One region of the Psychromarinibacter halotolerans genome, then DNA from elsewhere that is predicted to be linked to it. Evidence: riboswitches for the same ligand, from Rfam matches in the RefSeq annotation. Region 1 holds a riboswitch; the other holds the start of a gene.

Region 1 (11,073 bases):
CCGCTGTCCTTCGCGGTGGCGATGCTGATCGTGCTGATCCCGGTGACCCGCTTCGCCGCGATCATGTACACGGTCTGGCCGCTGGTCCGGAACCGCAGGCCCTTCGCCGGGGCGTCCGCGGCGTTTCGGCTGGCCGAACACCTGCGGCCGTGGTCGATGGCCGAGATTTTCATCGTCGGCGTCTCTGTCGCGCTGGTGAAGGTCGCTGGGCTGGCGACGGTCAGTTTCGGCCCGGCCTTCTGGGCTTTCGCAGGACTGGTGATCGTCACCGTCCTTCAGGACAACGCTATGTGCCGGTACACGATATGGAAATCTCTGGAACAGAACCGCGCTTAGGCACCGCCCGCGGGCAGGGGCTTGTCGCCTGCCAAAGCTGCGGGCTGGTTCACCCTGCCGGAACGGAAGAATGCAGCCGCTGCGGCAGTGCGGTGCGCAGTCGAGACCTTCATTCGCTTCAGCGCGTCTGGGCGTGGCTGATCGCGGGCATCGTTGTTTACATCCCGGCCAACATTTATCCGATGCTGCGGACGTCGACGCTGCTGCACAGGGAAGAAAGCACCATTGTCGGCGGTGCGATCGAGTTGGTGAACCAAGGGTCCTACCTTGTCGCCGGCGTCGTCTTCGTCGCCAGTGTCATGATCCCGATCGGCAAGTTCATCGCCATCGCCTATCTGGCGCTGGGCGTGCGGAAATCGGTTGTGATGAACGCGCATCAGCGGCACAAGCTGTTCGAGGTGGTAGAGTTTATCGGGCGCTGGTCGATGATCGACGTGTTCGTCGTGGCGATCCTGTCCGCCCTTGTCCAGCTTGGATCCGTGGCTATCATCAACCCCGGCATTGCGGCGGTAAGTTTTGCGCTGTCGGTTGCGTTTACGATGTTGTCCGCACAAAGCCTTGATCCGCGGTTGATCTGGGACGCGGACGAGGAGTTTGAATGAGCGATCCGAACGCGGATCCGACACCCGGCGCTGGTCCGGCAGAGGCAAACGTCCGGCGCCGGTCGCGCGGACTGCTGTCCCGCGTATCTTTCATCTGGGCTGTCCCCCTTTTGGCGCTGGCCATTTCCCTTGGCGTGGCGTGGCAAAGCTATTCCGGACGCGGCGTGCTGATCGAGATCGGCTTTGAAAGCGCCTCGGGGATCGGCGCCGACGAGACGGACCTGCGCTATCGCGATGTCGTTGTCGGCAGTGTCGAAGAGGTTTCGTTCTCGGACGACCTGTCAGAGGTCGTGGTCTCGGTCCGGGTGACCCGCGAGATCGTTCCCTACCTCGACGAAGACGCGGAGTTCTGGGTGGTCGAGCCCGAGGTTTCGGTGCGCGGGATCAGCGGCTTGGATACCGTCCTGTCCGGTGTCTACATCGAAGGAACGTGGGACAGCGAGGCGGGCACGGCCCAGACGCGGTTCACCGGGCTGGCAGAGGCGCCGCTGGTCGATCCGACCCGCCCCGGCACGCCCATCGAACTGCGCGCGCGCGACGGCAACTCGATCGCGAACGGCGCGCCGGTGCTGTACAAGGGCATCCGCGTCGGCGAGGTCGAAAGCCCGCAACTTTCGCCGAACGGCGAAGGGGTCGTGATCCGTGCTTTCGTCGAGGCCCCGTATGACCGCCTGCTGTCGACGAACACGCGGTTTTGGGACATTTCGGGCGTATCGGTCACGCTTGGGTCGGGCGGTGTGTCGCTCGACTTCTCTTCGCTGGCCTCGCTGGTCGAGGGCGGCGTCAGCTTCGACACGCTGGTGTCGGGCGGCGACCCCATCGAGCCGGGGCAGGCCTATCAGTTGTTCGGCGACGAAGAGGCGGCGCAGGCCAGCCTTCTGACGGACGGCACCGCGCAGACGCTGGAACTGCTTGCCGTGTTCGACGGCGTGGTCAGCGGCCTGTCCGAAGGCACGGCGGTAAGGTTTCAAGGCGTGCCGGTGGGCGAGGTGACGGGTGTCGCGATGGTTGCCGAGGACGTTGGCGACCGCAAAGTCGTACGCCTGAACGCGACGCTCGCGGTGTCTCCGCCCCGGTTGGGGCTTGGCGAAGGGGCGACGACGGAAGAGGCGTTGTCGCTGCTGGACGATTATGTGGTGCAGGGTCTGCGCGCGCGTCTTGCGTCGGCCAGCCTTTTGTCGAACCAGCTGGTCGTGGAACTGATCGAGGTGCCCGACGCCGATCCCGCGTGGATCGTGAACCGGCAGGGCCGTCCCCCGGAACTTCCGACGGTGGACTCTGACCTTGCGGACCTGAACGCCACGGCGCAGGGCGTGTTCCAGCGGATCAACGAACTGCCGATCGAAGAGGTTTTGGCCTCGGCCGAGCGTATGCTGGATTCGGTCACCAATCTGGTGAACTCCGAAGACACGCGCGCCGTCCTGCCGGGCGTGACCGAGACCTTGGCGGACATCCGTTCGGTCGTGCCCGAGGTCAATGAAACGCTTGATACCGTGCGCGGCGCGGTGCCAAGCCTTGAGGCGACGTTCGCGGAAGCCCGTGCGGTGCTTGCCGAAGCGCGTGAGGTCGTGACCGAGATCCGCGAGGCGGGCATCTCGGAGAAAGTCGAAGAGGCCTTCAACTCGACCGTCAGCGCGGCCGGGTCCGTGGAAGACGCCGCGGCAGGCCTGCCGCCGCTGGTCGCCCGGCTGGATACGCTGGTTCTGCGCGCCGAGGCGACGCTGAGCACGTTCAGCGACAGCTCGCGGCTGGTGACAAGTACCCTTTCGACCCTGCGCAGCATCAGCGAAGCGTCGGAAGCCGTGCGCAACCTTGCGCGGACACTGCAACGCAACCCGAACTCGATCATTCTGGGACGGTGACATGAAGATCAGAGCACTCACGACCCTCATCGCGGCACTTGCTCTTGCCGCCTGTGGCGAGGGCGGGCCGCGTTACCTTGTGGATTCGCCCCCGTCGAACCTGCGGGTGCGCGCGGCGGTTTCGACCCTGCTGGTGCGCACCGTGTCGCTGCCGACCTACGCCGCCGATGAAGAGATCGCGTTTCAGGACAAGAACGGCGTCGTGAAGACGTCGAATTCCGGTCTGTGGGCCGACGATCCGGAACGCGCGACGACGCTGACGGTGACGCGGCATCTAAACGCGATGACCTCGGCCAAGGTCGCGCCGGAACCGTGGCCGCTGCCGGCGCCGCCGGACGGGGTGGTCGACGTGCGGATCGAGAACTTCATCGCCACCAACCAAGGCACCTTCCGGATCTCGGGGCAGTACTTCATCGGGTCCGAGGTGCCGGTGCAGGACGACATCTTCGAAGACCCGGATTACGTGCCCAGATCGCTGCCCGCGCCGCTGCCGGACCGGGTCGGGATCTTCGACATCGCGGTGGCGCTTGCCGGGGACGGGCCCTCGGCCATTGCCGAGGCGCAGGCGGCAGCCCTGACGCGGCTGTCCGAACAGATCGCTCGGGATCTTGTAAGATAATCGAAAAAGGCGTGCAGGCGGGGCTTGCACGCCTTTTTCTTTTGATGGTCCGGGCTAAGTTGCAAGCCGTTCGCAAGTAGATTGACGTTTGCGAATGATTTGCATTAACATCAGATCAAAGATCAGACGCCAACGGGAGAAACCGATGCGCATCCCCCTCTCGACCCTTTCCGCCGCCGCCGCCGTGCTTCTGGCGGGCGCTGCGTCCGCGCAGGACGGCGAGCGACTGAAGGTCGTGACCACCTTCACCGTTTTGGCCGACATGGCGCGGAACGTCGCGGGCGATGCGGCAGAGGTCGTGTCGATCACCAAGCCGGGGGCCGAGATCCACGGATACGAACCCACGCCGCGTGACATAGTGGGCGCCAGCGACGCGGATCTTGTTCTTTGGAACGGCCTGAACCTTGAACTGTGGTTCGAGCAGTTTCTGGCCAACCTTGGCGACGTGCCGTCGGTGACGCTAAGCGAGGGGATCGACCCGATCCCGATCGCCGCAGGCGCGTACGAGGGACAGTCGAACCCCCACGCTTGGATGGGCGTCGAGAACGCGATGATCTACGTCGACAACATCGCCGCCGCCCTGTCGGCCGAGGATCCCGAAAACGCCGAGGCCTATGCGGCCAACGCCGACGCCTATAAGGCCGAGATCCGCGACACGATCGACCCGCTGCGCGAGCGTATCGCGCAGATACCAGAGCGGCAGCGCTGGCTGGTGACCTGCGAAGGCGCGTTCTCGTACCTTGCGCGGGATTTCGGGATGCAAGAGCTGTACCTGTGGCCGATGAACGCCGATCAGGTCGGCACACCGCAACAGGTCCGCGCGGTCATCGACGGCGTGCGACAGAACGAGATCCCGGTCGTGTTCTGCGAAAGTACGGTCAACACCGCGCCGGCGGAACAGGTCGCCCGTGAAACCGGCGCGGACTATGGCGGCGTGCTGTACGTCGACTCGCTGTCCGAAGCGGACGGTGCGGTTCCGACCTATCTCGACCTGCTGCGCGTGACGTCGGAAACCGTCGCGGACGGGTTGGCGCCAGCGGCGGACTGACCCCGGCGCTGGACCGGGACCTGCCCGGCGGCTTTCCGGGCCGTGGGGCGAGGCTATGATTTAAGAGAAACGCAGGCGTGCCTGCCGAAAGGACTTCGATGCTCGACACCACCCCGGCCCCGGCAGAGCGGATCGCGGACGACGGTCCCGGCGGCGGCATCCTTGCGCGGGACGTGACCGTCACCTACCGCAACGGCCATACCGCGCTGCGCCACGCAAGCTTCGAGATCCCGCGCGGCACGGTGACGGCTTTGGTCGGGGTGAACGGGGCTGGGAAATCGACCCTATTCAAGGCGATCATGGGTTTCGTCCCGGCGGCAGCGGGCGAGATCCGGCTGCTGGGCCGCACGGTAAAGCAGGCCCTGCGCGAGAACCTTGTCGCCTATGTGCCGCAAGCGGAAGAGGTCGACTGGGGCTTTCCGGTGCTGGTCGAGGACGTGGTGATGATGGGCCGCTATGGCCACATGGGATTCTTGCGCCGCCCGCGTGCCGCCGACCACGAAGCCGTCGACGCGGCCCTGCGCCGGGTGAACATGCAGGACTTCCGCGACCGCCAGATCGGAGAGCTGTCCGGCGGTCAGCGCAAACGGGTGTTCCTTGCCCGCGCGCTGGCGCAGGAAGGGCAGGTGATCCTGTTGGACGAGCCCTTCACCGGCGTCGACGTGAAGACCGAGGAACAGATCGTCGCCCTGCTGCGCGAGTTGAAGGGCGAGGGGCGGGTGATGCTGGTGTCGACCCACAACCTTGGCTCGGTCCCCGAGTTCTGCGACCGCACCGTGCTGGTGAAGGGAACGGTGCTGGCCTACGGGCCGACCGACACGACCTTTACGCGCGAGAACCTTGAACAGGCGTTCGGCGGGGTGTTGCGGCACTTTACGCTGGGCGGCGCCGACCTGCATGACGATCACCACGACGACCCGCGCGAACTGACGATCTTCACCGACGACGAACGGCCGCTGGTTCACTATGGCGATCGCACGCGCATAAGGGGCGAGGACAGCTGATGGACCTGCTGCTGGTTCCTTTTACCTATGGCTACATGGCCAACGCGATGTGGGTGTCCGCCCTAGTCGGCGGCGTGTGCGCTTTTCTGTCCGCCTATCTGATGCTGAAAGGCTGGTCCCTGATCGGCGACGCGCTGTCCCACTCGGTCGTGCCCGGGGTGGCGGGGGCCTATATCCTTGGCCTGCCCTTCGCGCTGGGCGCCTTCATCGCGGGCGGGCTGGCGGCGGGGGCGATGCTGTTCCTCAGCGACCGCTCGGGTCTGAAGGTCGATGTGATCATCGGTCTGATCTTCACGTCCTTCTTCGGTCTGGGGTTGTTCCTTGTCTCGATCAATCCGATGTCCGTATCGATCCAGACGATCACGATGGGCAACATCCTTGCCATCACCCCCGAGGATACGCTGCAGCTGGCGATCATCGGCGTGGTCTCGCTGGCTATCCTGCTTGCGAAGTGGAAGGACCTGATGGTCACCTTCTTCGACGAGAACCACGCGAAATCCATCGGCCTGCGCCCCGGCTTGCTGAAGGCGGTGTTTTTCGTCCTGCTGTCCGCCGCTGTCGTCGCGGCGATGCAGACCGTCGGCGCGTTCCTTGTGATCGCGATGGTGGTGACGCCGGGCGCGACGGCCTACCTGCTGTGCGACCGCTTCCCGCGTCTGATCCTGACGTCGGTCGCCATCGGCACGCTGACCAGCTTCTTCGGTGCCTACATCAGCTTCTTCTTGGACGGCGCGACCGGCGGCGTGATCGTGACTCTGCAGACCGTGCTGTTCCTTCTGGCCTTCATCCTCGCCCCGAAGCACGGCCTGCTGGCGACCCGCCGTCTGGCCGCAGCGGCGCTTGTATCCGATCCCACCGCGATGCCGGCCAAACCGGAGCCTGCGGAATGAACCTCGACACGCTTCTGCTGCCGTTCCAGTTCCCGTTCATGCAGAACGCCTTTCTGATCGCGGCGATCGTGGCGGTGCCGACGGCATTGCTGTCGTGCTTTCTTGTCCTGAAAGGCTGGGCGCTGATGGGCGACGCGATCAGCCACGCGATTCTTCCGGGTATCGTGCTGGCTTGGATCACCGGCATTCCGTTGATCATCGGCGCGTTCGCGGCGGGGATGACCTGCGCGGTGGCAACCGGCTATCTGTCGGAAAACAGCCGCGTGAAGCAGGACACCATCATGGGCGTCGTGTTCTCGGGCATGTTCGGGGTCGGGCTGATCCTGTACACCTCGATCCACACCAACGAGCATCTGGACCACGTCCTGTACGGCAACATGTTGGGTGTCGGGCCGCAGGATCTGTGGACGGCTGGCCTGATCTCTGCCGGTGTCACGGTTGTGCTGCTGCTGAAGTGGAAAGACCTGCTGCTGCACGCCTTCGATCCGGCGCAGGCGCAGGCAAGCGGGCTTCGCGTGAACCTGCTGCACTATGGCCTGCTGACCATCCTGTCGCTGACCATCGTCGCCACGCTGACCTCGACCGGCCTGATCCTTGCGGTCGGGCTGCTGATCGCGCCGGGCGCCATCGCGTTCCTTCTGGTGCGCAGTTTCGGGCGGATGCTGGTCACCGCCGTCGTCGTCTGCCTTGTCGCGATGCTGGGCGGGGCCTATGCCAGTTTTTTCCTCGACAGCGCCCCGGCACCGACCGTCATCCTGATCTTGTCGTCGATGTTCCTGCTGGCCTTCGTGCGCCGCTTGCTTCTGACCCGCCGCGCGTCCAGGCTGCGGCTAGAGGCCGAAACCTGACCCATCCCAGCGGGCTGCAAGGGGGCGAGTGATTTCTGCCACGGTTCCGGTTTCGGGTCGATTTCCTCGACGTCGTCAGCCTCCTATATGTTGACAGCCCTCGGGCGGCTGGCCCAATATGGTGTTGCTTTTGGTGCCCACGAGGTGACTCGGGGTGAAAAGGGAAACCGGTGCAAATCCGGTACTGCCCCCGCAACTGTAAGCGGCGAGCCAAGGCCCGGAACCACTGGTGTCAGGCAACACCGGGAAGGCGGGCCAAAGCGACCGAGCCGCGGAGTCAGGAGACCTGCCAAAGCGCGAAAAGACGACGACCGCGGCGGAGGGCCCGGATGCGTGGGCAGGCGCAAAGCGCCTGTTTCCGTGTCCCCTTCGGTTCGCATCAACCAGACCTGAAGGGACAGAGCAGATGACCATCACCGTGTATTCGAAACCCGCCTGCGTGCAGTGCACCGCAACCACTCGTGCGCTTGAAGCCCGTGGCCTGGATTTCGCCATCGTCGACCTGACCGAGGACGCCGACGCGATGGAAATGGTGCAGGGTCTTGGCTATCGGCAGGCGCCCGTCGTCGTCGCCGGTGAAGATCACTGGGCCGGCTTCCGTCCCGACATGATCGGTCGGCTGTCCTGAGGACATGACGGGGCTTGTCTACTATTCGTCGCGCTCCGGGAACACGGCGCGGCTGGTCGAACGTCTTGGGCTGCCCGCAGCCCGCGTCCCGATCAGCCCGGCAGATCCCATGCCGGTGGTGGACAAGCCCTTCGTCCTTGTCTGCCCGACCTTCGCCGACGGCGAGGGGCGGGGCGCGGTTCCCAAGCAGGTCATCCGCCTGCTGAACGACCCCGCGACCCGGGCCCTGCTGCGCGGCGTGATCGCGGGCGGCAATCGCAATTTCGGTACGACCTTCGCCCTTGCGGGTGACGTGATCTCGAAAAAGTGCGGCGTACCCGTGCTGTACCGCTTCGAGCTTGCGGGAACCGATACCGATGTCACCCGCATCCGGTCAGGACTTGACCGGATGCGGGACACCCTCTGCTCGGCCGCCTGACGGCGCGGGCACCTCCTCCTCCTCCTATCCGACGCATACCTTCAAGGAACATCATGACAGATCTACGCCCACCGTTTCGTGCCGACCATGTCGGCAGCCTGCTGCGCCCTGCTCCGATCGCCCAAGCCCGCAAGGCCGGCGTCACCGGAGACGAGCTGAAGCAGATCGAGGACCGCGAGATCCCGGCCCTGATCAAGATGCAGGAAGATGTGGGCCTGAAGGTCGTCACCGACGGCGAAGCGCGCCGCGCCTTCTGGCACTATGACTTCATGGATGGCCTGACCGGGCTGGATATCGTCGAGACCGGCGGCGACGCGCTGGGCTTCAAAGGCGCCACCGTCAGCCTTGCGCCGACCATCGACAAGGCGCTGGATTTCCCGGCCGACCACCCGATGCTGGACCACTTCAAATTCGTGGCCGCCAACACCGGCGTTTGCCCCAAGATCTCGATCCCCGGCCCTTCGGCGGTCCACTTCCGCGTGACGCCGGACCACAACCACCACGCGCCCTACGAAGATCAGGACCTGTTCACCGCAGAGATCGCCGCGACCTTCAAAAAGGCCGTGCACGCCTTCTATGACGTCGGCTGCCGTTACCTGCAGCTGGACGATATCTTCTTTGCCTACCTCGGCGACGAGAAGCAGCGCGAGATTCGCCGTTCGATGGGTCAGGACCCGGACTGGATGATCCAGCGTTACGCATGGATGCTGGAAGAGGCGATCAAGGACCGTCCCGACGACATGGTGATCGGCATGCACATGTGCCGCGGCAACTTCCAGTCGACCTTCGTGGCGACCGGCGGCTACGACGCTGCGGCGGACGCGATCTTCAACCAGACCAGCGTCGACGTGTACTTCATGGAGTACGACAGCGAGCGCGCGGGCGGGCTGGAACCGCTGGGTCTGCTGCCCAAGGGCACCAAGCGCGTCATGCCCGGTTTCATCACCACGAAGACCGCCGAACTGGAAAAGGTCGACGACATCAAGCGGCAGCTTGAAGCCGCCTCGAAATTCGTGGACATGGACCAGCTCGGGATCGCGCCGCAGTGTGGATTCGCTTCCACCGAGGAAGGCAACAAGGTCACCGAGGACGATCAGCGCCGCAAGCTGGAACTGGTCGTGAAAGTCGCCCAGGACGTCTGGGGCGAGGCCTGATAGCAAATCGGGCCCGGAGCGATCCGGGCCCGCCTGTTTTTCCACGAGGACCGACCATGCTGGATACCGCCGCGACCGCTTCGCTCGACTACCACGCGCTGAACGCGATGCTGAACCTCTATGACGACGAGGGCCGCATCCAGTTCGAGGCCGACCGGATGGCGGCGCGACAATACTTCCTGCAGCACGTCAACCAGAACACCGTGTTCTTCCACTCGCTGGACGAAAAGCTCGGCTATCTGGTGGAAGAGGGCTATTACGAGCCCGAGGTGCTGGACCAGTATTCCAAGAACTTCCAGCGCGCGATCTGGGACGCGGCCTATGCCCGCAAGTTCCGGTTCCCGACCTTCCTCGGCGCCTTCAAATACTACACTTCGTACACGCTGAAGACGCGTGACGGAAAACGGTACCTAGAACGCTACGAAGACCGCGTGGTGATGAACGCGCTGACGCTGGCGCAGGGTGACGAGGCGCTGGCGATGCGGCTGATGGAAGAGATCCTCGACGGTCGCTTCCAGCCCGCGACGCCGACCTTCCTGAACGCCGGCAAAAAGGCGCGCGGCGAGTTCGTGTCGTGCTTTCTGCTGCGGCTGGAAGACAACATGGAAAGCATCGGGCGCGGCATCAACTCGGCGCTGCAGCTGTCCAAGCGCGGCGGCGGCGTGGCCCTGATGCTGACCAACATCCGTGAGCACGGCGCGCCCATCAAAGGGATCGAGAACCAGTCCTCGGGCGTGATCCCGGTGATGAAGCTGCTGGAGGATTCCTTCAGCTACGCCAACCAACTGGGCGCGCGTCAGGGGGCCGGTGCGGTCTATCTGAATGCGCACCACCCCGACATCCTGCGGTTCCTTGATACCAAGCGCGAGAACGCGGACGAGAAGATCCGGATCAAGACCCTGAGCCTCGGCGTCGTGATCCCCGACGTGACCTTCGAACTGGCGAAGAAGAACGAGGATATGTACCTGTTCTCGCCGCATGACGTCGAAAAGGTCTATGGCGTGCCCTTCTCGGACATCTCGGTCACCGAGAAATACGCCGAAATGGTCGACAACCCGAAGATCCGCAAAAAGAAGATCAACGCCCGCGCGTTCTTCCAGACGATCGCCGAGATCCAGTTCGAAAGCGGCTATCCCTACATCATGTTCGAGGACACCGTGAACAAGGCGAACCCGATCGCGGGCCGCATCGCCATGTCGAACCTGTGTTCCGAGATCCTGCAGGTCAACGAAGCGTCCGAGTTCAACGAGGACCTGTCCTATTCCTCGATGGGCACCGACATCTCGTGCAACCTCGGCTCGATGAACATCGCCCGTGCGATGGACGGCGGCGACCTTGGCGCGTCGGTCGGAACCGCGATCCGCGCGCTTAATGCGGTGTCCGAGATGTCGGCCATCGACTCGGTCCCGTCGATCCGAAAGGGCAACGACGAAAGCCACGCCATCGGGCTGGGGCAGATGAACCTGCACGGCTACCTCGCACGGGAACGCATCCATTACGGGTCCGCCGAGGGTGTCGATTTCACCAACATCTACTTCTGCACCGTGCTGTATCACGCGCTGCGGGCATCGAACGCGCTGGCGAAAGAAAAGGGCAAGAAGTTCAAAGGCTTTGAGACGTCCGCCTATGCGGACGGCAGCTTCTTCGACAAGTACGTCGACGGC
Region 2 (11,073 bases), on a different contig from region 1:
ACCTTATAGGCCGAACCCGCATCCCGCGTGATCCGCCGGGTGATCTCAAGCAGGTCACTGTCGTTGAACCCGGCGGGCGCAAGCCGGTCCGAGTTGTCGAGGTGCAGCGAAACCTCGGCGAAGTTCCGGGCCGGACGCGTCGCGGCGCCAGCGAAGATCACGTCTTCCATCCCGCCGCCCCGCATCGCGGTCGGACGGTTTTCGCCCATCACCCAGCGCAAAGCCTCCAGCAGGTTGGACTTGCCGCAGCCGTTCGGCCCGACCACGCCTGTCAGACCGTCCTGGATCATCAGGTCGGTGGGATCGACAAAGCTTTTGAAGCCGTTCAGACGGATTCGGTTGAAACGCAATGGATCTGCTGCCCGGTTGATTCTCGTTCCCGCCATTCTCCGGCCCATGCCGGATGAGTCAACGCCAGCGCGCTGCATGTGGCGGGAATGGGCCCGTTATCCCCAAGATATTGAGCACCGAAGGGCAAACCGGCCAAGGCTAACGGTATCTTAGTGCGGGTGGGCCAGAACGGCGCGGTGCAGTCTCGCGTGGGCCCTGATGACCCAGTATTCCATCAACATCTTCGATATCTCGGAGATTTCGACGACCAACGGCGCTGGCTTCAACGACAACGGCGGCTACCAGTTTCTGCTCGGCACCGACACCGTGACGCTGACCAATGGCGCCGTGTATCAACAGGTGCTGGTCGAGGATACCGCGAACGCGTATTTCGACGACGACGCCGGACTGGAACAGACGCTTGTGTCGGACATCACGCTGGACGGCGCGACGTACACGGCAGGCACGATCATCGAATCCGAATACGTCCTGAACGTTCAGGCGCCCGGCGGCGAAACCTACATCCTGCAATTCGTCTCGCTGGCCAACGACGCGTTCACGATCCACGGCTTCGTGCCGCAGGGGGTGAAGCCGCCGGACGGCGTCGCGCTGACCGTGATCGGCCGCTACGACGGGTCGTATGGGATCAACGCCTATGCCAGCATGTGGCCGCCGTGTTTCGGGCCGCGCACACGCATCCACCTTGCCGACGGACGGTTGCAAGAGGCCGCCAGCCTGCGCGGCGGAGAGAGCTTGCGCCTTGCCGATGGCGGCGCGATCCGCCTGGACCTTGTGCTGCGCAGCGCCGCCCAGGCGGCCGCGTTGCCGGTCCGGCTTCGGGCGGGCGCGCTTGGGCCCAAACGGCCGCTTCGGGGCATGGTGCTGTCCGCGCAGCACCGCGTTTGGGTCGCGGCGCTTGGCGCGCTTGTCCCGGCCCGCGCGCTGACCGTTTTGCCCCGCGTGGGCCTTGCCTCGCCCGCCTCCGCGTCGCCGCTGATCCACCTTGTCTGCCAGCGTCACAGCATCATCCTGGCCGAGGGGGTGGCCTGCGAAACCTTCTGGCCCGGACCGCAGGCGATGGCCGGGCTGTCAGCCGGGCAACGTCGGCGAATCCGGCGCCTGATGGGACCAAGCCCGACACCCGCACAGCCCTTTCTTCGGGTTCAAGACGCGCGAACACGCCTGCGCGCGCTTCCCGCATGAAACCCTGCCGACTGACGCAGCCACGCCGCAGCGTCCGCCATCCGGTCGCCGAACCCGGCACCGCGCCCGCAATCCACCTTGACGCAACGGTCCCGTCATGCGCAGATCGGCCCCGTACGGTGCCCGCAGTCGTGCCAAGCACGCAGGGCCTAACTGGGAATTCGGAGCGTGGTGACCCACATCGGGGCCCGAGACCGAAGCCGCCCCCGCGACTGTAAGCGGCGAGCGTCCCGCCAAGATGCCACTGGGCGTCCGATCCGTTCGGGCCCGGGAAGGCGGCGAGACGTGATGACCCGCGAAGCCAGGAGACCAGCCGTGCACGGGCGTTTACGCGTCCGGCTACTCAACGGACGGGGTGTTCCGTGAAGGCAAGCGCGCAAGACGCACCTTCCGCACCCCCTTTTGGAACCGAAAGGGGACACTGATGAAGAAACTGCTTACCGCCGCCCTCGCGCTCGCCGCGACGCCGGCCCTCGCCCACCACCCGCTGGCAGGCGCACCGATGGAAACCTTCGGCCACGGGCTGCTGTCCGGCGTCGGCCACCCGATCCTGGGCTTCGACCACCTGTTCTTCGTGGCGCTCGTCGGCATCGCCGCGCTGTTTACCACGCGCCGCCTTGCCGCCCCCGCCGCCTATGTGGCCGCGATGCTGGTCGGCTGCGGCCTGATGTACGCGGGCGTTGCGATGCCCATCAAGGAAACCGTGATCGCGATTTCGCTGCTGGTCCTCGGCGGCGCGCTGCTGTCCGGGCGCGCCCTTGGCACCGTGCCGACGCTGGTGCTGTTCGCGGGCTTCGGCCTGTTCCACGGCTCTGCCTTCGGCGATGCGATGGCCGCGCAAGAAGGCGGCGTCGGCGGCGCCGTTCTGCTGGGCTACCTGCTGGGCCTTGGCGTGGTGCAATACGCCATCGCGCTGGCCGCCGGCTGGCTGGCCGAAAAGGCGATGGGCGTGACCGAAGCCGCGTCGATCAACGCGCGCCTCGCCGGCGCCGCCGTTGCTGGCGTCGGGGTCTTCCTGATCCTCGAAACGGCCGAAGGCGCTGCACTCGCCGCCCTGCTCGGCGCCTGATCCAGACCACGACCTGACGGGGCCGCCTGACCGGGCGGTCCCTTTTCCTTTCCGGAGCCTTCCCCATGCCCGCCAAGATCCCCGCCACCGTCGTCACCGGCTTCCTCGGGTCCGGCAAGACCACGCTGATCCGCCACATGCTGCAGAACGCGAACGGCCGTCGCATCGCTTTGATCATCAACGAATTCGGCGACCTTGGCGTCGACGGCGACATCCTGAAAGGCTGCGGCGACGAGACCTGCACCGACGACGACGTGATGGAACTGTCGAACGGCTGCATCTGCTGCACCGTGGCCGAGGATTTCGTGCCGACCCTGCAAAAGCTGCTGGACCGCGACACGCCCCCCGACCACATCGTGATCGAGACCTCGGGCCTTGCCCTGCCGCAGCCGCTGGTCCGCGCCTTCAACTGGCCCGAGATTTCCACCCGCGTCACCGTCGACGGCGTCGTCACCGTGGTGGATGGCAAAGCCGTGACCGAGGGGCGCTTTGCCCACGACGTCGCCGCCGTCGATGCCCAGCGCGCGATGGACGACAACCTCGACCACGAGACACCGCTGTCGGAACTGTTCGAAGACCAGATCGCCTGCGCCGACATGATCGTGGTGAACAAGACCGACCTTCTGGACAGCACCGCCGCCGATGCGCTGGCCGCCCGGCTGGGCACCGACTCGCGCGCCGGCGTGCAGGTCGTGAAAACCTCTATGGGCGCATTGCCGGTCGACGTTCTGCTGGGCCGTGGCCAAGCGGCGGAAGACGACATCGCCGCGCGGCACGAGGTGCACCACCATCACCACCACCACGACGATGATGAGGACGACGATCACCACGATCACGCGCACGAACACGGCCATGACGAGTTCGACAGCTTCGTCGTCACCCGCCCCGAGATCACCGATCCCAAGGCCTTCGCGCAACAGGTGGCCGACGTGATCCGCGCCCACGACATCCTGCGGCTCAAGGGCTTCGCCGCGGTCGCGGGCAAGCCGATGCGCCTGACGCTGCAAGCCGTCGGCCCCCGCGTCGACACCTACTTCGACCGTCCGCTTACCGCCGGCGAACCGCGCGAGACGCGGCTGGTCGTCATCGGGCAGGCCGGTCTGGACCGCGCTGCGATCGAAGCCGCGCTGATGGATACGGCCCCGGCATGATCGCGGTCGAACCGGGCGACCCGCGCCATCCGCAGGCGATGGCGCTGCTGCAGGCCAGCCACGCCCTGATGCAAGAGCTGTTCGAGCCAGAGGAAAACCACTTCCTTTCGGTCGACCAGCTGTGCGGACCCGACATCCGGTTCTTCACCGCCCGTAACGGCGATACGATCACCGGCTGCGCCGCGCTGGCGCTGCGCGACGGCTACGGCGAGATCAAGTCGATGTTCGTCTCGCCCGACGCGCGCGGCACCGGCACCGCAGACGCCCTGATGCGCATGCTCGAGGACGAGGCCCGCGCCGCCGGGCTGCCGTGGCTGCGGCTTGAAACCGGCGACCTGCTGCACGCCGCGCACAAGCTGTATGCCCGGCACGGCTTTGAAACCTGCGGGCCGTTCGGCGCCTATCAGGCCAACAGTTCCAGCGTCTTCATGGAAAAGCCGCTGGCCTGATCCGCCGCGCCGCCGCACCCATTCCGAAGGTTCCGGGGCCCTCTCGCGCCCCGGCCCCGTCACCGCAAGCAAGGCCCGCCCGATGCATCTTCTCGCCGCCACGCCCGGCACCGTCGACGACGGCGAACCCGTCGACCTGAACCAGACCCCCGCCGACGTCGTGTTTCTGTCGGCGGCCGACACCGAACTTGCGGCGCTGTCCGAGGCGCGCGCGTCGACGCCCGATGCCCCCACCCTGCGGCTGGCCAGCATCCTGCACCTGCGCCACCCGATGTCCGTCGACCTGCACATCGAAGCCTGCGCCACGAAGTCCCGCCTTGTGATCGCCCGCGTCCTTGGCGGCACGGGCTACTGGCGCTATGGCGCGGAACAATACGCCGCCCACTGCCACGACGCGGGTGTGCCGCTGGCGCTGCTGCCCGGCGACGACAAGCCCGACGCCGACCTGCGCCGCCTGTCCACCGTCTCGGACGCGGACTATGACGCGCTCTGGTCCTACATGGTCGAGGGCGGGCCCGAGAACGCCGCCAGCTTCCTGGCCCACACGCGGCACATGCTGGACGGGACCGAGGCGCCGCCGCCCGCGAAACCCCTGCTGCGCGCCGGTCTGTACTGGCCCGGCGCCGGCCTTACCGATATCGCCACACTGCGCGAGGCGTGGACGCCCGGCGCCCCGGTCGTACCGCTGGTCTTCTACCGCGCGCTGGTACAGGGGGCGGGGCTGAACCCGATCAACCGGATGACCCGGGCTTTGCTGCGCGCTGGCCTGAACCCGATGCCGGTCTTCGTCGCCTCGCTGAAAGACCCGGTGTCCGTCGCCACGCTGGACCACCTGTTCACCGAGGCTCCGCCAGACGTCATCCTGAACTGCACCGCCTTCGCCACCGGCACCCCCGACGGCGGCGGCGCGGGCAACCCGCTGGCCGCCGCTTCCGCCAACGCGGCCCCGGTGTTTCAGGTCGTGCTGTCGTCGATGACCGAAGAGGCGTGGGAAGAGGGCCTGACCGGCCTCACCGCCCGCGACATCGCGATGAACGTGGCCCTGCCCGAGGTCGATGGCCGCATCCTGTCCCGCGCGGTGTCCTTCAAGGGCGAGGCGTTCTTCGACGACGCCACCGAATGCCCGATCGCCACCTACCGCGCGCGCGGCGACCGCATCGATTTCGTCGCCCGCCTCGCCGCGAACTGGGCCGCGCTGCGCCACACCCCGGCGCCGGACCGCAAGGTCGCACTGGTGCTCGCGAACTATCCCAACAAGGATGGTCGCCTTGCCAACGGTGTCGGGCTCGACACCCCGGCGGGCACGGTCCACGCGCTCAATTTGCTGGCGGACGATGGCTACACCCTCGACGGTATCCCCGCCGACGCCGACGCCCTGATGCGCCGCCTGATGGACGGCCCAACCAACTGGCTCACCGACCGCGCCGACCGCGACGGCGGCGAGAGTCTTCCGCTGTCGACTTACCTCGACCACTACAAACAGCTTCCGTGGGACGTCCGCAGCCGGATCGAAACCCGGTGGGGCAAACCGGAAGACGACCCCTTCTTCTCTTCCGAAATACCTGCCGCGCAGCAAGCCGCCGAAGGCGGCTTCCATCTGTCGATCCACCGCTTCGGCAACGCGGTGGTCGGCCTTCAACCCGCGCGCGGCTACAACGTCGACCCGACCGAGACCTACCACGCGCCGGATCTCGTGCCGCCGCACAATTATCTCGCCTTCTACATCTGGCTACGCGACCACTGGGGGGCGCAGGCGATCGTTCACATGGGCAAGCATGGCAACCTCGAATGGCTGCCCGGCAAGGCGCTGGCGCTGTCTGACGAGTGCCTGCCAGAGGCGGTGCTGGGCCCGGTGCCGCATGTCTATCCGTTCATCGTCAACGACCCCGGCGAGGGCACGCAGGCCAAGCGCCGCGCGCAGGCGGTGATCGTCGATCACCTGACCCCGCCGCTGACCCGCGCCGAGACCTACGGACCGCTCAAGGATCTCGAAGCCCTCGTCGACGAATATTTCGAGGCGGCGGGCGTCGATCCGCGCCGCATCGCGCACCTGCGGCGCGAGATCCTGACGCTGACCACGGCCACCGGGCTTGATGCCGACGCCGGCATGACGGGCGAGGACGAAGAGACCGACCTTGCAAAACTGGACGCTTACCTGTGCGACCTGAAAGAGGCGCAGATCCGCGACGGGCTGCACATCTTTGGCCAGTCGCCGACCGGGCAGCAGGAACGCGATCTTGCCATCGCACTGGCCCGCACGCCAAGGGGTGACGGAAAAGGCACAGACGCGTCTTTGCTGCGCGCGTTGTCGTCGGATCTCGGCTTGACCCTCGACCCGCTCGATTGCGACATGGCCGCCCCGGTCGCCGAAACGGCAGACGCGCTGGTTCGGCTGTCACCGGACCCTTGGCGCACGAACGGCGATACCGTGGAGCGTCTGGAACTGCTCGCCCAGACGCTCCTGCGGGAGGGGGGTGCGGACGCCGGACCACAGGCCCCGGGACCGGCCTCTGCCCTTGTTCTGCAAGACATCGAAACGCGCCTGCGCCCCGCGCTTGCGGGTTGCGGACCGGCGGAAGGCAAGGCATTGCTCGCGGCCCTGTCCGGCCAGTTCGTCGCGCCCGGACCCTCCGGCGCGCCCACACGCGGACGGCCCGACGTCCTGCCCACCGGGCGCAATTTCTTCTCTGTCGACAGCCGCGCCGTCCCCACGCAGGCCGCGTGGGCGCTGGGGTGGAAATCCGCAAACCTGCTGATCGACCGCCACCTGCAGGACCACGGCGACTGGCCGCGCGCGATGCTGCTGACCGCGTGGGGCACCGCGAACATGCGCACCGGCGGCGACGACATCGCGCAGGGCCTCGCGCTGATGGGGGTGAAGCCCGTCTGGGACGCCGCCAGCCGCCGCGTGACCGGGTTCGAAATCATCCCCCACACCGCGCTGGGCCGGCCCCGCGTCGACGTCACGCTGCGTGTGTCGGGGTTCTTCCGCGACGCCTTTCCGCACCAGATCGCCCTGTTCGACAAGGCCGCCCGCGCGGTCATGGCGCTGGATGAGCCCGACGACGCCAACCCCGCCGCCGCCCGCGCCCGGACCGAGGGCGACGCGGGCCGCCACCGGGTGTTCGGCTCGAAGCCCGGCGCCTACGGCGCAGGGTTGCAGGCGCTGATCGACGAACGCATCTGGAACGACACCGCCGATCTGGCGGACGCCTACCTGACGTGGGGCAGTTACGCCTATGGCGAAGACACCCACGGCACCCCCGCCCGCGACGCGCTGGAACGCCGTCTGGGACAGGCCGAGGCCATCGTCCAGAATCAGGACAACCGCGAACACGACCTGCTGGACAGCGACGACTATTACCAGTTCGAGGGCGGCGCGGCAGCGGCGGTGCAGCACCTGCAGGGGCAGGCGCGGCCCGTCTATCACAACGACCATTCCCGCCCCGAACGCCCGGTGATCCGCACGCTGGACGAAGAGATCGGCCGCGTGGTGCGGTCCCGTGTCGTGAACCCCAAGTGGATCGAGGGCGTCAAGCGGCACGGCTACAAGGGCGCGTTCGAGATCGCGGCCACGGTCGATTATCTGTTCGCCTTCGCCGCCACCACCGGCGCGGTGCGCGACCACCATTTCGACCTGGTGCACGCCGCCTTCCTTGAAGACGAGGACACCCGCGACTTCATCGCCGACCACAACGCCCCCGCCCTGCGCGAGATTGCCGAGCGGTTGCAGGAAGCCGTGGATCGTGGTCTGTGGACGCCCCGGTCGAACTCGGCCCGGGGTCTTCTGGAAAGGTTGCGCCAATGAGCATCGAGATTCGCGATACCGCCGCTTCCCGTTCGGACACCGTCGACAGGGTCGACGGCATCCTGAACGCCGATTCTCTGGCCAAGGGCTTTCCCTTCGAGGTCCGCGACATGGCGTTCGAGGCATGGGACGAAGACACGTTCCTCGGCGGCATCACCGCGCGGATGACCCAAGGCTGGGCCTATGTCACGCTGCTGGCGGTGTCGGACGCCGCGCGCGGGCGCGGGATCGGGCAGGACTTGCTTGCCCGCGTCGAGGCAGAGGTGCGCGCCACCGACGGCACCGGGATCTGGCTGGACACCTACTCGTTCCAGGCGCCCGGCTTTTATCGCAAGATGGGCTTCGAAGAGTTCGGCTCGCTTGACGACACGCCGGACGGGCAAAGCCGCCACTTCTTCCGCAAGCGTCTGGCCTAACCGGCGCGGCGCCAGAGCGCCGTGAACGAGGCGGTTTGACGCAGATCAATGAAACTGCGGTGCGACTCCCCATATTCAAATTCACGAATGTGAATATGGAGGCTCAGATGCCCAACACCACACCCCGCGCCGCCGACACCTATTCGCCGCTGTATTTCCTTGCCGCCCTTGGCGCAGGCGGGCTTGCCGTCACCTTCTTCATGTACCTGATGTTCTGGGTACCCCATCCCGGCCGCCCCGTCCCGATCTTCGAGGATATCGTCGCCGCCTTCCGGACCGGCACGCCGGTGGTGCAGGGCATGATCGTGGTGGCGATGGCGGGCATCGCCGTTTTCGCGGTGCTTCACTTCAAATCGCTGTTCTGGAACCTGCGCCAGTATGGCGCCCTTCGAAAGACCGACGCGTTCCGGAAAATCAAAACCTCGAACGCCGAGACGCAACTGCTGGCCATGCCGCTGGCGCTGGCGATGGGGGTCAACACGGGGTTCATCCTTGGGCTCGTCTTCGTGCCGGGGCTGTGGACCGTGGTCGAGTACCTGTTCCCCTTCGCGATGATCGCCTTTCTTGCGATCGGCGTGCTGGCGCTGCGGATGATCGGCGATTTCCTTGGCCGTGTGCTGGCCAAGGGCGGCCTGTTCGACATGACCGCGCACAACAGCTTCGCCCAGCTTCTGCCGGCCTTCGCGCTGACGATGGTCGCCGTCGGCTTCGCCGCCCCCGCCGCGATGAGCACAGCGCCGCTAGTCCAGGGCATCAGCCTTGTCGGGTCGACCTTCTTTGGCATGGCGGGCATCGTCTATGCCGTCGTCGCCGCGATCACCGGTTTCAACGCGATGCTGCACTATGGCACCGCCCGCGAATCCGGCCCGACGCTGATGATCATCGTGCCGCTGCTGACCGTTCTGGGCATCATGGCCCTGCGGCAGGACCACGGCCTGCACGTCTCGTTCGACGCCCATGCGCAGGCCGCCGACACGTTGGTCTTCCTGACCCGTATGCTGTCGGTTCAGGTCGTCTTCCTGCTGCTGGGCCTCGCGGTGATGAACAAGCAGGGTTACCTGTCGTCCTTCGTGTTCGGAACCGAGACCTCTCCGGGCAGCTACGCGCTGGTCTGCCCCGGCGTCGCGATGAGCGTCATGCTGCAGTTCTGGATCAACAAGGGTTTGGTCGCCAACGATCTCGTGGCCAAGTTCTCGACCGGATACTGGGCGCTGACGGCCATCGCGCTGGCCTTCCAGGTCGCGATGATCTGGCTGGTGTTCCGGCTGAACCGGCGCCACTTCGGCCAGCCGCGCGGCGGCATGGCGGTGCCCGCGGAATAGGCCAAACCCCTCTTTAGGCTTGAAGAACGTTAAAATCGGGTGTCCTCTGTTTATATGACAGAGGGCACTCCATTCCGCGCCACGGATCCCTATGACTGGCACGCGATCCTGACGCTGATCCAGTATGAATTCGCTTACATGCAGGGGCGGATCGACCCACCCTCGTCGATGCACGGCCTGACCGAGGCGCTGATCGCCGAACAGGCCCGGCTGGGCGAGGTCTGGGTGATCGAAGACAACGGACGTGCGGTGGCCTGCGTTTTCCTGTCGCCCAAACCGAACGCGATGTACATCGGCAAGCTGGCGGTCGCCGCCACCCACCGAGGGCGCGGTTTGGCCCGCGTGCTGGTCGCCGTGGCCGAAACCCGCGCGCGGGATCTGGCGCTGCCGGTGCTCATGCTGCAGACACGGGTCGAGCTTACCGAGAACCACGCCACTTTCAACGCGCTGGGATTTGCCATAACCGGCACGACATCCCACGAGGGCTTCGACCGCCCCACAAGCATCACGATGGAACGAGAAGTACCGGCCAGATGACCGACGACACCCCGACCGATCAGCCCCCCGCCGACGACGGACGCCATGCCGCCAAGATGGCGAAGAAGAAGGCCGCCCGCGACAAGATCATGTCGACCAAGACCGAGGAAAAGGGATTGGTCGTCGTCCACACCGGCAAAGGCAAGGGCAAGTCGACCGCCGCCTTCGGCATGATCTTCCGCTGCATCGCCCACGGCATGCAATGCGCCGTTGTGCAGTTCATCAAGGGCGGCATGTCGACGGGCGAGCGTGACCTGATCGAAAGCCGGTTCTCGGACATCTGCCAGTTCCACACGATGGGCGAGGGCTTTACCTGGGAAACGCAGGACCGGTCGCGCGACATCGAGATGGCGCAAGCGGCGTGGGCGAAGGCGAAAGAGCTGATCCGCGACCCGGCGAACCGGATGGTCCTGCTGGACGAGATCAACATCGCGCTGCGCTATGATTACATCGACATCGCCGAGGTGGTGCAGTTCCTTCAGGACGAGAAGCCCGAAATGACCCACGTCGTCCTGACGGGCCGCAACGCGAAGGACGAATTGATCGAAATCGCGGACCTTGTGACAGAGATGGAACTGGTGAAGCACCCGTTCCGGTCCGGTATCAAGGCGCAGATCGGCGTAGAGTTCTAGCACCCGGGTCATTGCTCTGCTAACGGTTGCCGGACCCAGCGCCGGCCTGCTCCGGAGGCAAGGCAGATTTTAGCACCCTTGGCCGCGCGCACCGGAACGGGCGCAGATGCGGTTTGCCAGACCGGATACGGAGACTTCCATGCCGCGCACCCTGCC

Evidence for each region. Region 1 has a riboswitch for cobalamin ahead of nrdH (glutaredoxin-like protein NrdH). Riboswitches for the same ligand answer to the same signal wherever they lie in the genome.
Region 2: another riboswitch for cobalamin. It lies ahead of P1K30_RS21430 (HupE/UreJ family protein); the one in region 1 lies ahead of nrdH (glutaredoxin-like protein NrdH).

The regions. Positions count from the first base shown of each region.
Region 1 is NZ_JARGYD010000002.1:306,638-317,710, reverse strand. It holds gene P1K30_RS06460 (paraquat-inducible protein A) at 1-336, shown strand, start outside; gene P1K30_RS06455 (paraquat-inducible protein A) at 306-938, shown strand; gene P1K30_RS06450 (PqiB family protein) at 935-2,800, shown strand; gene P1K30_RS06445 (PqiC family protein) at 2,802-3,419, shown strand; gene P1K30_RS06440 (metal ABC transporter substrate-binding protein) at 3,565-4,467, shown strand; gene P1K30_RS06435 (manganese/iron ABC transporter ATP-binding protein) at 4,566-5,471, shown strand; gene P1K30_RS06430 (metal ABC transporter permease) at 5,471-6,361, shown strand; gene P1K30_RS06425 (metal ABC transporter permease) at 6,358-7,209, shown strand; cobalamin riboswitch at 7,324-7,517, shown strand; gene nrdH (glutaredoxin-like protein NrdH) at 7,616-7,837, shown strand; gene nrdI (class Ib ribonucleoside-diphosphate reductase assembly flavoprotein NrdI) at 7,842-8,255, shown strand; gene P1K30_RS06410 (5-methyltetrahydropteroyltriglutamate--homocysteine S-methyltransferase) at 8,309-9,409, shown strand; gene nrdE (class 1b ribonucleoside-diphosphate reductase subunit alpha) at 9,466-11,073, shown strand, end outside.
Region 2 is NZ_JARGYD010000012.1:70,643-81,715, forward strand. It holds gene smc (chromosome segregation protein SMC) at 1-350, opposite strand, end outside; gene P1K30_RS21425 (Hint domain-containing protein) at 550-1,533, shown strand; cobalamin riboswitch at 1,634-1,865, shown strand; gene P1K30_RS21430 (HupE/UreJ family protein) at 1,958-2,602, shown strand; gene cobW (cobalamin biosynthesis protein CobW) at 2,668-3,753, shown strand; gene P1K30_RS21440 (GNAT family N-acetyltransferase) at 3,750-4,202, shown strand; gene cobN (cobaltochelatase subunit CobN) at 4,285-8,010, shown strand; gene P1K30_RS21450 (GNAT family N-acetyltransferase) at 8,007-8,426, shown strand; gene P1K30_RS21455 (TsoY family (seleno)protein) at 8,534-9,748, shown strand; gene P1K30_RS21460 (GNAT family N-acetyltransferase) at 9,803-10,285, shown strand; gene cobO (cob(I)yrinic acid a,c-diamide adenosyltransferase) at 10,282-10,917, shown strand; gene P1K30_RS21470 (HupE/UreJ family protein) at 11,057-11,073, shown strand, end outside.